DNA from 2 places in the Nocardioides sp. GCM10027114 genome. Region 1 is predicted to be linked to the other one. Evidence: riboswitches for the same ligand, from Rfam matches in the RefSeq annotation. Region 1 holds a riboswitch; the other holds the start of a gene.
The links. A riboswitch is a leader RNA that binds a small molecule or an ion and turns the genes downstream of it on or off. The one in region 1 is predicted to bind cobalamin.
Positions count from the first base shown of each region.

Region 2: another riboswitch for cobalamin. It lies ahead of ACFP2E_RS04215 (ribonucleoside-diphosphate reductase subunit alpha); the one in region 1 lies ahead of ACFP2E_RS17265 (hypothetical protein).

Region 1 covers NZ_JBHSSS010000029.1:98,800-103,341, reverse strand. The annotation lists gene ACFP2E_RS17275 (energy-coupling factor transporter transmembrane component T) at 1-597, opposite strand, end outside; gene ACFP2E_RS17270 (hypothetical protein) at 597-1,568, opposite strand; gene ACFP2E_RS17265 (hypothetical protein) at 1,553-2,638, opposite strand; cobalamin riboswitch at 2,712-2,854, opposite strand; gene ACFP2E_RS17260 (DUF222 domain-containing protein) at 2,923-4,152, opposite strand; gene gatB (Asp-tRNA(Asn)/Glu-tRNA(Gln) amidotransferase subunit GatB) at 4,431-4,542, opposite strand, start outside.
Region 2 covers NZ_JBHSSS010000007.1:37,619-42,160, reverse strand. The annotation lists gene lipB (lipoyl(octanoyl) transferase LipB) at 1-445, opposite strand, end outside; gene ACFP2E_RS04220 (TIGR01777 family oxidoreductase) at 468-1,385, opposite strand; cobalamin riboswitch at 1,501-1,728, shown strand; gene ACFP2E_RS04215 (ribonucleoside-diphosphate reductase subunit alpha) at 1,871-4,300, shown strand; gene ACFP2E_RS04210 (ribonucleotide-diphosphate reductase subunit beta) at 4,297-4,542, shown strand, end outside.

The DNA of each region.
Region 1 (4,542 bases):
CACCGGGACGAGGGTGCGCCGGAACCGCCCGGTGCGGCTGGTCGCGCCGGCTCGGAGCCCCTGCGCGGCTCGCACCCGGCGGACGCTGTCGGCGAACTGCGGGAGCACGGTGACGGCCACCACCAGGGCGGTGCCCACCTCGTAGAGGGCGGGCGGCACCGAGCGCAGCAGCCGCTTCGGGTTGGCCAGGGAGTTGGCGGCGCCGACGCAGATCACGATGGTGGCCAGCCGGAGCCCGTCGTACAGGCCGGCCAGCAGCGCCTGAAGCGTGAGCGGCCCCAGCAGCCGGACCCCGTCCACCCAGCCGGGCAGCGGGATCTCGGGGAGGTCGAGGAGCACGGTGCCGCCCTCGACGCCGAAGACGATCCGGAACGCGACCCGGATGGCGACGATCACGACGCCGACCCAGACGTAGATGCGGAACGATCGCGACCACGGCTGGTCACCGCGGCGCGCCGCCACCACCACCGCGACCGCTCCCAGCACGAGGAGCAGCACCAGCGGGTTGGTGGTGAACGACGCCGCCGCGGCGAGCGCGATCGCCCACACCCACCAGGCCACGGGGTGCAGGTCTCGGCGCAGCCGTGGGCGGACCATCAGGCCGCCTGCCTCCGACGCAGGAGGGCGACGACGCCGGCCACGCCGAAGAGCCCGGCGATGCCGACCGGGGCCACCCAGGTGGGCAGGCCGCCGTCAGCCGAGGGCGGGTCGCCGACCGCGACGGCGTCGTCGTCGGCCGGGGTCAGCTCGGCCGAGGGCGAGGGGTCCTCGTCCTTCGTCCTGGACTCGGCCTTCCGGTCCTTGCGGTCGCCCTTGCCGCGGTCGGTCTTGCCGTCGGACCTGCCGTCGGACCTGCCGTCGGACCTGCCGTCGCCACCGGCCCGCTGCTTCGGGCCCTCGCTCGGCGCAGCGCTCGCCGAGGGCGACGGCGACGCCGAGCTGGGAGCGCCACCGGCCGAGCCCGTCGTGCCGCCGGTGGAGCCGCCGGAGCCTGATCCGCCGGCGGAGCCGCCGCCGGAACCACCGGAGCCGCCGGAGCCGCCGCTGCCGCCGGAGGCGTTGTGCTGCGGCGGGGCGACGCTCGGCTGGTCCTGCGTGCCGCCGTCCTGCCAGACGAGGCCGAGGGAGCCGCCGTCGGGGACCTCGAGACTGTCGATGCCCTCGCTGGAGTAGACCCAGCCGCCCTTGCCGTCGGACCAGAAGATCCCCCAGTAGGCGTCCGCCGGGGGCATGGTGCGGCACTCCGCGTCGGCGGGCAGGCCGTCGACCTTGCAGACGACGCCCGGGTACTGCTGGGTGCGGGTCAGGTCGTGGTGGACCTCGGCGATGGCTGACGCGACGTCGCCGCCGCCCTCGGCCACGCAGTCGGTCTCGGTGCCGCCGCCCGCGCCGTTGAAGTCGACGACCACGGACACGCCCGCACCGGTGGCGCAGGTCGCCGCCGACGCCGGCGGCATCGGGACGAGCACCAGGCTCGCCGCCGCGAGGACCCCCGCGGCGACGAGACGGCTGGCTGCCTGCCGGCCGGCGCTGCGTGCTGCGCGAAGCACGGTCAGCGGTTCCGGCACTGCTCGACGGTCAGGAAGGACAGCGCCGGCGCGGCCTGGGTGGTGGCACGCCGCCACTGGTCCTCGGCCTCGACGGTGATGCCGTCCTGCTTGGCCGTGCGGTAGCCGGCGCGGTCGTAGGCGATGGCGCCCGTCTCGCCCGCGAGCGGCGTGCCCGCCTGGCCACGGCCGACGGTCAGCTTGTCGACCCAGCCGGCCGCCTTGACTGCCGGCCTGCAGGAGCCGCGCTCACCCAGCGCCCAGGCGGCGAGGCCGGTGCTGTTCGTGTTGCTGCCCTCCTCGCTTCCGCCGAAGCTCCCGTTGGTCTTCTGCTGCTGCTTGAGCCACGAGACGGCGTCGTTGACCGCGTTCCGGACGACCTTGCCCTTGCGGCCCGATTCCAGCAGGTTGATGACCGACAGCGCGGTGACGTCGGTGCTCGGTGCCGACGACGCCGCGTCGCCGCCGTCGCACGACTGGTCGGGGGCCGCCTTGGGCGCGAAGGCGAGACGGAAGTAGCCCGCGTCGCACTGCTGCTGGAGCAGGAAGCGGAGGGCGTCGCCGGCGCGGTCGGAGCCGGCGCGGGCCAGACCACGCGCGGCGAAGGCCTGCCCGATGGTGTTGGCGTAGTCGGTGCCGGTGGTCTCGTCCTCGATGCGGCCGACCTGCCCGGGCACGTTGCTGACCAGGCCCTCGAGGCGCTGGACGAGGTCCTTGCCGCCGAGCCGGGTCGGGTCGCCGCCGGTCGCCTGGGCGAGGACGACCGCCTTGGCCACGGAGCCGGCGTACACGTCGGAGGAGCCCCAGTCGGCGCCGGTCGTCCAGCTGTCGACGTGGGGCGCGATGGCGCGACGGATCTTACGTTCGGCCTTGCGCTGACCGCCGATCGCGTCGAGCGCGAGGGCGAGGTCGGCGGTGAGGCCGTAGTCGTCGAAGTCGTACTGGTTGTTGTGCACCAGGCCGCCGGTGAGCTGCTGCTTGAGCCAGCGGCCGCTGCGGTCGTCGGCCGCGGCGGCGGCCGGCCCGGCGAGGGTGGTGGCGAGCATCAGTCCGGCGGCGACAGCCGCGACCGGACGGAGGACGTGACGCATGAAGATCCTTCCCGCTGCACAGCGGGAGGCGACCCGGACCGGGTGTCCACCCGCTGCTTTCCTCGACAGCGATGTGTTCAGGACGCGTCGTCGCGGGTGTTCCGGCTCGCGGCCCCGAAGGACCGCCTACGGTTGCGGGTCAGCGCCGGACTTGGACCGGCTTCCCCCTGCGACGGGCGTGATTGATGTGTGCGAGCGGCACACTACCCCGGTTTCGCGCTCCCCCGCGCCGCGGTCCGTACGAGGTGGCCGGACGTCACCGCGCACGTACTGGCCGATGCCGCCTATCTGCGGCGGTGGAACCGCACGTCGCCGGATGCGTGGAACTCCGTCGTGTACGCCGGGTCGTGGGCGCGGTGGTGGTGCCACGAGCACAGGCTGACCCCGTCGTCGAGGTCGGTCCGGCCGCCCAGGGCCCACTCGTGCTTGTGATGCGCCTCGGACCAGGTCGCGGGGATGGTGCAGCCGGCCGCGCGGCAGGTCTTGTCGCGCACCGCCATCGCGAGGCGTTGGGCGTCGGTGAACAGCCGCTTCGCCCGTCCTTGGTGGAGGATCTCGCCCTTGCCGCCGAGCACCATCGGGACCAGGTCCGCGGTGCAGGCCAGCCGCATCGCCTCCGACGCGGACACGAGATCGCCAGTCCCGAGCCCGGCGGCACCGAGCCGGGCGCGGAGCTGGTCGAGATCGATCGTCACCACCACCGTGGTGGCGCGGCCGCCGTGCCGCGGCAGCCTCGCGGGGTCGAGGTGCTCGAGCAGCGCACCGAACGCCTCCCCGAGCAGCCGGTCGCGCGGGACCTTCTCGTCGCCACTTGCTTGGCGTGGGCTGGAGTACGCGTCCAGGTAGGTCCGGAGCCGCCCCGCCACCGCATCACTCACCCGGGCATGGATCTCGGTCGTGCCGTCGCCCTGTCGCCGGAACGTCAGGCTGGTGCGGCGCCGGGCGTGCGCCTCGGCCCGCTCCAGCGCGTCCCGCTCCGCCGCCTCCGCCACCTCGGGGGCGACGACCTCGAGCACCTTCGCGCCGAGCACCCGCAGCTGTTTCGGCGCGAAGTGGGCGGCCTGACCGACGAGGTACTCCTCCGCCCGCGCCACGACCTCCGGGTCGAGGTCGGCGGGCAGGTCGTCGAGCGCGGCCACCAGCACCCGCGCCTGGGCCGGATTCACCGACCCCTGCGCGAGCCCCTGCCCGACCCGGGACCACCTGCCGGTGATCGCCTCGGCCAGCCGGGCCGCCCCCAGCGCGCGGCCGGCGTCGGTGCGGGTCGCGTTGGCCAGCCACGCCGCCGCCGACCGCGCACCCGAGTCCAGCGCCACCTCGTCGGCGTTCGCGAGCACCCGCAGCTTCAGCTCCTCCACCCGCGCCGCCAGCGCGGACAGCTCCGTCAGCGCCGCGGCCTGGTCCTCGGTCCGCATGTAGGCCGGGTCCACCTCGGCGACCCGGTCGAGCTCCTTGTCGATCGCCTCCGTGCACGCCAGCACCAGGTGCGTGGGATGCAGCGGCCGGATCGACATACCCAGACACTAGGCGCCACCACCGACACGTCTTCGAACGCCAGTTCGACCTGTGGAGACGTCATCGGCCGCCCTCGGTTGTGGACGGAAGCCGGGCCGCAACCCACGCCGGTCGAGCGCGTCGAGACCATCGCCGCACCGACCTCGCCGGGTCTCGACGGGCTCGACCACGGTCGGTCACCGCCCTGGGCCCTCAGCCGGGCCAAGAACGACAGTGCGGCGGATCCGGCGTACGAGGCACGCCGGATCCACCGCACAGGTGTCAGGTGGTCAGGACGTCAGGAGAGCTTCTCCAGGATCAGCTCGCGCACCCGGCCGGCGTCGGCCTGGCCGCGCATCTCCTTCATGACCGCGCCGATGAGGGCGCCGGCCGCGGCGAGCTTGCCGTCG
Region 2 (4,542 bases), on a different contig from region 1:
CGATCGCGGCGATCTTCCGCTCCGGGCCCCTGTCGTCGGCCTGCAGCCAGACCCCGCTGCGCCCCGGCACCCGCGCGGTGGTGACGCCGAGGTCGCGGCAGACCGCGATCAGCGCCTCCTCGAGGCGGCGTACGTAGTCGACGACCTTGACGTGGTCGGGCAGCGTGACGATCGGGTAGCCGACGAGCTGGCCGGGGCCGTGGAACGTGATCTTGCCGCCGCGGTCGACGTCGATGACCGGTGCGCCGCCGGGGTCGGCCGGGCGCTCGTGGGGGTCGGTGCGCTTCCCGGCGGTGAAGACCGGCGGGTGCTCGAGCAGCAGCACGGTGTCGGGGGAGCGGCCCTCGACGACATCCGCGTGGACCCCGCGCTGGAGGTCCCACGCGGCGAGGTACTCGACGGCGTCGTCGCCGAGCCCGGCGACGCGGAAGGCAAGCTCGCTCACCCGGGCAGCCTACCTCCGCCCACTACTTGCGGGCCTTCGGCTCCTTGGCCAGCGCGGAGGCGAGGACCGAGGTGACGTCGCGGTCGCGGAACGAGAAGCCGGCGGCCTCCAGCGCGGCGGGCCGCAGGTTCTGGGAGCCCAGCACCTCGGGCGCCATCCGGCCGGCGGCCACCTTGAGCACCGGCGCCGGCACGAACGTGAGGGCCGGGCGGTTCACGGCGCGCGCCAGGGCCCTGGTGAACTCGGCGTTGGTCGGGGTGGTGGGGCAGCAGAGGTTCACCGGCCCGCTGAGGTCGTCGTTCTCCGCGAGCCAGGTGACCGCCGCGACCCAGTCGCGCAGCGAGATGACGGGGAAGTACTGCCGGCCGTCGCCCAGCCTGCCGCCGAGCCCGGTCTTGAAGAGCAGCCGCAGCTGCTTGAGCGGCGGGCTGGTCCGGTCCATCACGGGCGCGGTGCGGAGGATCGCGACCCGGGCGCCGGCATCGACCGCCGGCTCGGCCGCGGCCTGCCACTCGCGGCAGACCTGGGTCATGAGGGAGTCGCCGCGGCTGTCGGCGTCCTCGGTCAGCACCTCGCTGCCGTGGTCGCCGTAGAACGCGATCGCGTTGCCGGCGAGGAACACGGGCTTTGAGTCCGTCGCGGCGATGGCGTCGGCGAGCACCTGCGTGGTGACGACCCGGCTCTCGCGCAGCTCGCGCGCCCACTTCTCCGAGTGGGGGTTGCCGGCGGTGGGGGAGCCGGCGACGTTGACGACGACGTCGGCCTCCTCGATGAGGCCCTGGTCGACCTTGCCCTCGTAGGGGTCCCACGTGGACTCGTCCGGCGCCGAGCTCTGCTTCCGGGTGAGGGCCGTGACCGCGTGACCGCGGTCGATGAGGGACTTGCTCAGGTGGCGGCCCAGGAAGCCCGAGGCCCCGGCGATGACGACGTGGCGGGTCATGCCGCCAGCCTTGCAGCCCCGGTCAAGGGCTGGTCGTGGTGGTGGGGAGTGCCGCGACACGCCCGACACGCCGACCACGACATCTGGGTCCCACCATCGGGGCCCACCCCTACATATGGTGGCGGACGCAGCTGGTTCGACGCCCCACCCAGGGGTGTCGAGGCAAGAGGGAACCCGGTGTGACTCCGGGACTGCCCCGCAGCGGTGAGTGGGAACGACCGCCGTCATCAGCACTGGTCCGACGGGACCGGGAAGCGACGGCCAGTAGGGGTCGAGCGGTGCCACCCGGCGCCGTACGACGTGCCCGCGAGTCCGAAGACCTGCCAGCGCACCGCACCCGACGGGTGCGGTGGTCCGAGGCCTCGCGGGTGGGCCGACGGCTGGTACGACGCCGCGCGCGGCCCTGTCGGGGGCCCGGTGCGGGGTCGCCCGGTCCCCTCCCGCGTGTCCCGGACCTCCGAGACCGATCTCGCGAGGAGAGAGACATGACGGTCACCGAGACGCCCACCAGACGGGCGTCCATGCAGGTGCGCAAGCGCAACGGGGACACCGAGCCCGTCGACGTCAACAAGATCGTCCGGGCGGTCGACCGCGTCGCCCGCGACCTCGACGACGTCGACCCGATGCGGGTCGCGACCCGCACCATCAGCGGCCTCTACGACGGGGCCACCACCGCCGAGCTGGACCGGCTCTCGATCCAGACGGCCGCCGAGATGATCGGCGAGGAGCCGCAGTACTCCCGGCTCGCCGCCCGGCTGCTCGCCGGCTACATCGACAAGGAGGTGCGCAACCAGGGCGTCGCGTCCTTCAGCCAGTCCGTCGCCCTCGGCCATGCCGAGGGGCTGATCGGCGACGCGACCGCGGCGTTCGTCAAGGACAACGCCCGCAAGCTCGACTTCGCCGTCGACGACACCGCCGACCGGCGGTTCGAGTACTTCGGGCTGCGCACCGTCTACGACCGCTACCTGCTGCGGCACCCCACCACACGGCTGGTCGTCGAGACCCCGCAGTACTTCCTGCTCCGGGTGGCCTGCGGGCTCGCACAGAGCCCGGGGGAGGCCATCCGCTTCTACCGGCTGATGTCGTCGCTGGCCTACCTGCCGTCGTCGCCGACGCTCTTCAACTCCGGGACCCGGCACACCCAGATGTCGTCGTGCTACCTCGTGGACAGCCCGCGCGACGACCTCGACTCGATCTACAGCCGCTACGCACAGGTGGCGAAGCTGTCGAAGTTCGCCGGCGGGATCGGGATCTCCTTCACCCGGGTCCGGTCCCGCGGGGCGCTGATCCGGGGCACCAACGGGCAGTCGAACGGGATCGTGCCGTTCCTGCGGACGCTGGACTCGTCGGTCGCCGCGGTCAACCAGGGCGGCCGCCGCAAGGGCGCCGCCTGCGTCTACCTCGAGCCGTGGCACCCCGACGTGGAGGAGTTCCTCGAGCTGCGCGACAACACCGGTGAGGACGCCCGGCGCACCCACAACCTCAACCTCGCCCACTGGGTGCCCGACGAGTTCATGCGGCGGGTCGAGGCCGACGAGGCGTGGTCGCTCATCGACCCGGACCAGGCGCCGGAGCTGCCGGACCTGTGGGGCGAGGCGTTCGACGCGGCGTACCGGCGGGCCGAGGAGGAGGGCCGCTACGTGCGGCAGGTGCCTGCCCGCGAGCTCTACGGCCGGATGATGCGCACGCTCGCCCAGACCGGCAACGGCTGGATGACCTTCAAGGACGCCGCCAACCGGACCTGCAACCAGACGCGCGACCAGCATCCGGGAGAGGGGCCCGGCGGCCCGGTGGTGCACCTGTCCAACCTGTGCACCGAGATCATCGAGGTCTCCTCGGACGACGAGACCGCGGTCTGCAACCTCGGCTCGGTCAACCTCGCCCAGCACCTGGTCGGTGACCCCACGTCGGTCGAGCTCGTCGAGACCATCGACTGGGAGAAGCTCCGCGAGACCGTCCGGACCGCCGTCCCGCTGCTCGACCGGGTCGTCGACATCAACTACTACCCGAGCCCGGAGGCGGCCGCGTCGAACCCGCGGTGGCGGCCGGTGGGGCTGGGGCTGATGGGGCTGCAGGACGCGTTCTTCGCGCTGCGGCTGCCCTTCGACTCCGACGAGGCGCGCGAGCTCTCGACGCGGGTGCAGGAGGAGATCTACCTGACCGCGCTCGAGGTGTCCTGCGAGCTGGCTCGCCTCCACGGACCCCACCCCTCGTACGCCGAGACGCGGGCCGCCGCGGGCGTGCTGCAGCCGGACCTGTGGGACGTCACCGGCACCCAGACCGAGCGGTGGGAGCGGGTGCGCGGCGGTATCGCCGAGCACGGCCTGCGGAACTCGCTGCTGGTCGCGATCGCGCCGACGGCGACGATCGCGTCGATCGCCGGCTGCTACGAGTGCATCGAGCCGCAGGTCTCCAACCTGTTCAAGCGCGAGACGCTGTCGGGGGAGTTCCTGCAGGTCAACACCGCGCTCGTGCGCGAGCTCAAGGCGCGGGGGCTGTGGACCCCGGAGGTCCGCGACGAGATCAAGCGCGCCGAGGGATCGGTGCAGGGGATCGCCGCGCTGCCGGAGGACGTCCGGGTGCTGTTCCGCACGGCCTGGGAGCTGCCGCAGCGGGCGCTGATCGACATGGCCGCCGCCCGGCAGCCGTTCATCGACCAGAGCCAGTCGCTGAACCTGTTCATCGCCGGCCCGTCGATCGGCAAGCTCTCGTCGATGTACCTCCACGCCTGGAAGTCCGGGCTGAAGACGACGTACTACCTGCGGTCGCGCCCCGCGACCCGGATCCAGCAGGCGACCACCTCCGTCGAGTCGACCGCGGCCCGGCCCACGCCGGTCGAGCCCGTCGAGACCACTGGCGCCGACGCGATCGCCTGCTCCCTCGAGAACCCCGAGACCTGTGAGGCCTGCGAATGACCAGCCAGACGACCAGCCCCGACAGCACTGCGACCGACACGACCGAGACCCGGATGCTGCTCGACCCGGGGATGAACCTCACCCTGCGGCCGATGCGCTACCCGCACTTCTACGAGCGCTACCGCGACGCCATCAAGAACACCTGGACCGTCGAGGAGGTCGACCTGCACTCCGACCTCAAGGACCTGCAGCGGCTCACCGAGGCCGAGCGGCACCTGGTGTCGAGGCTGGTGGCGTTCTTC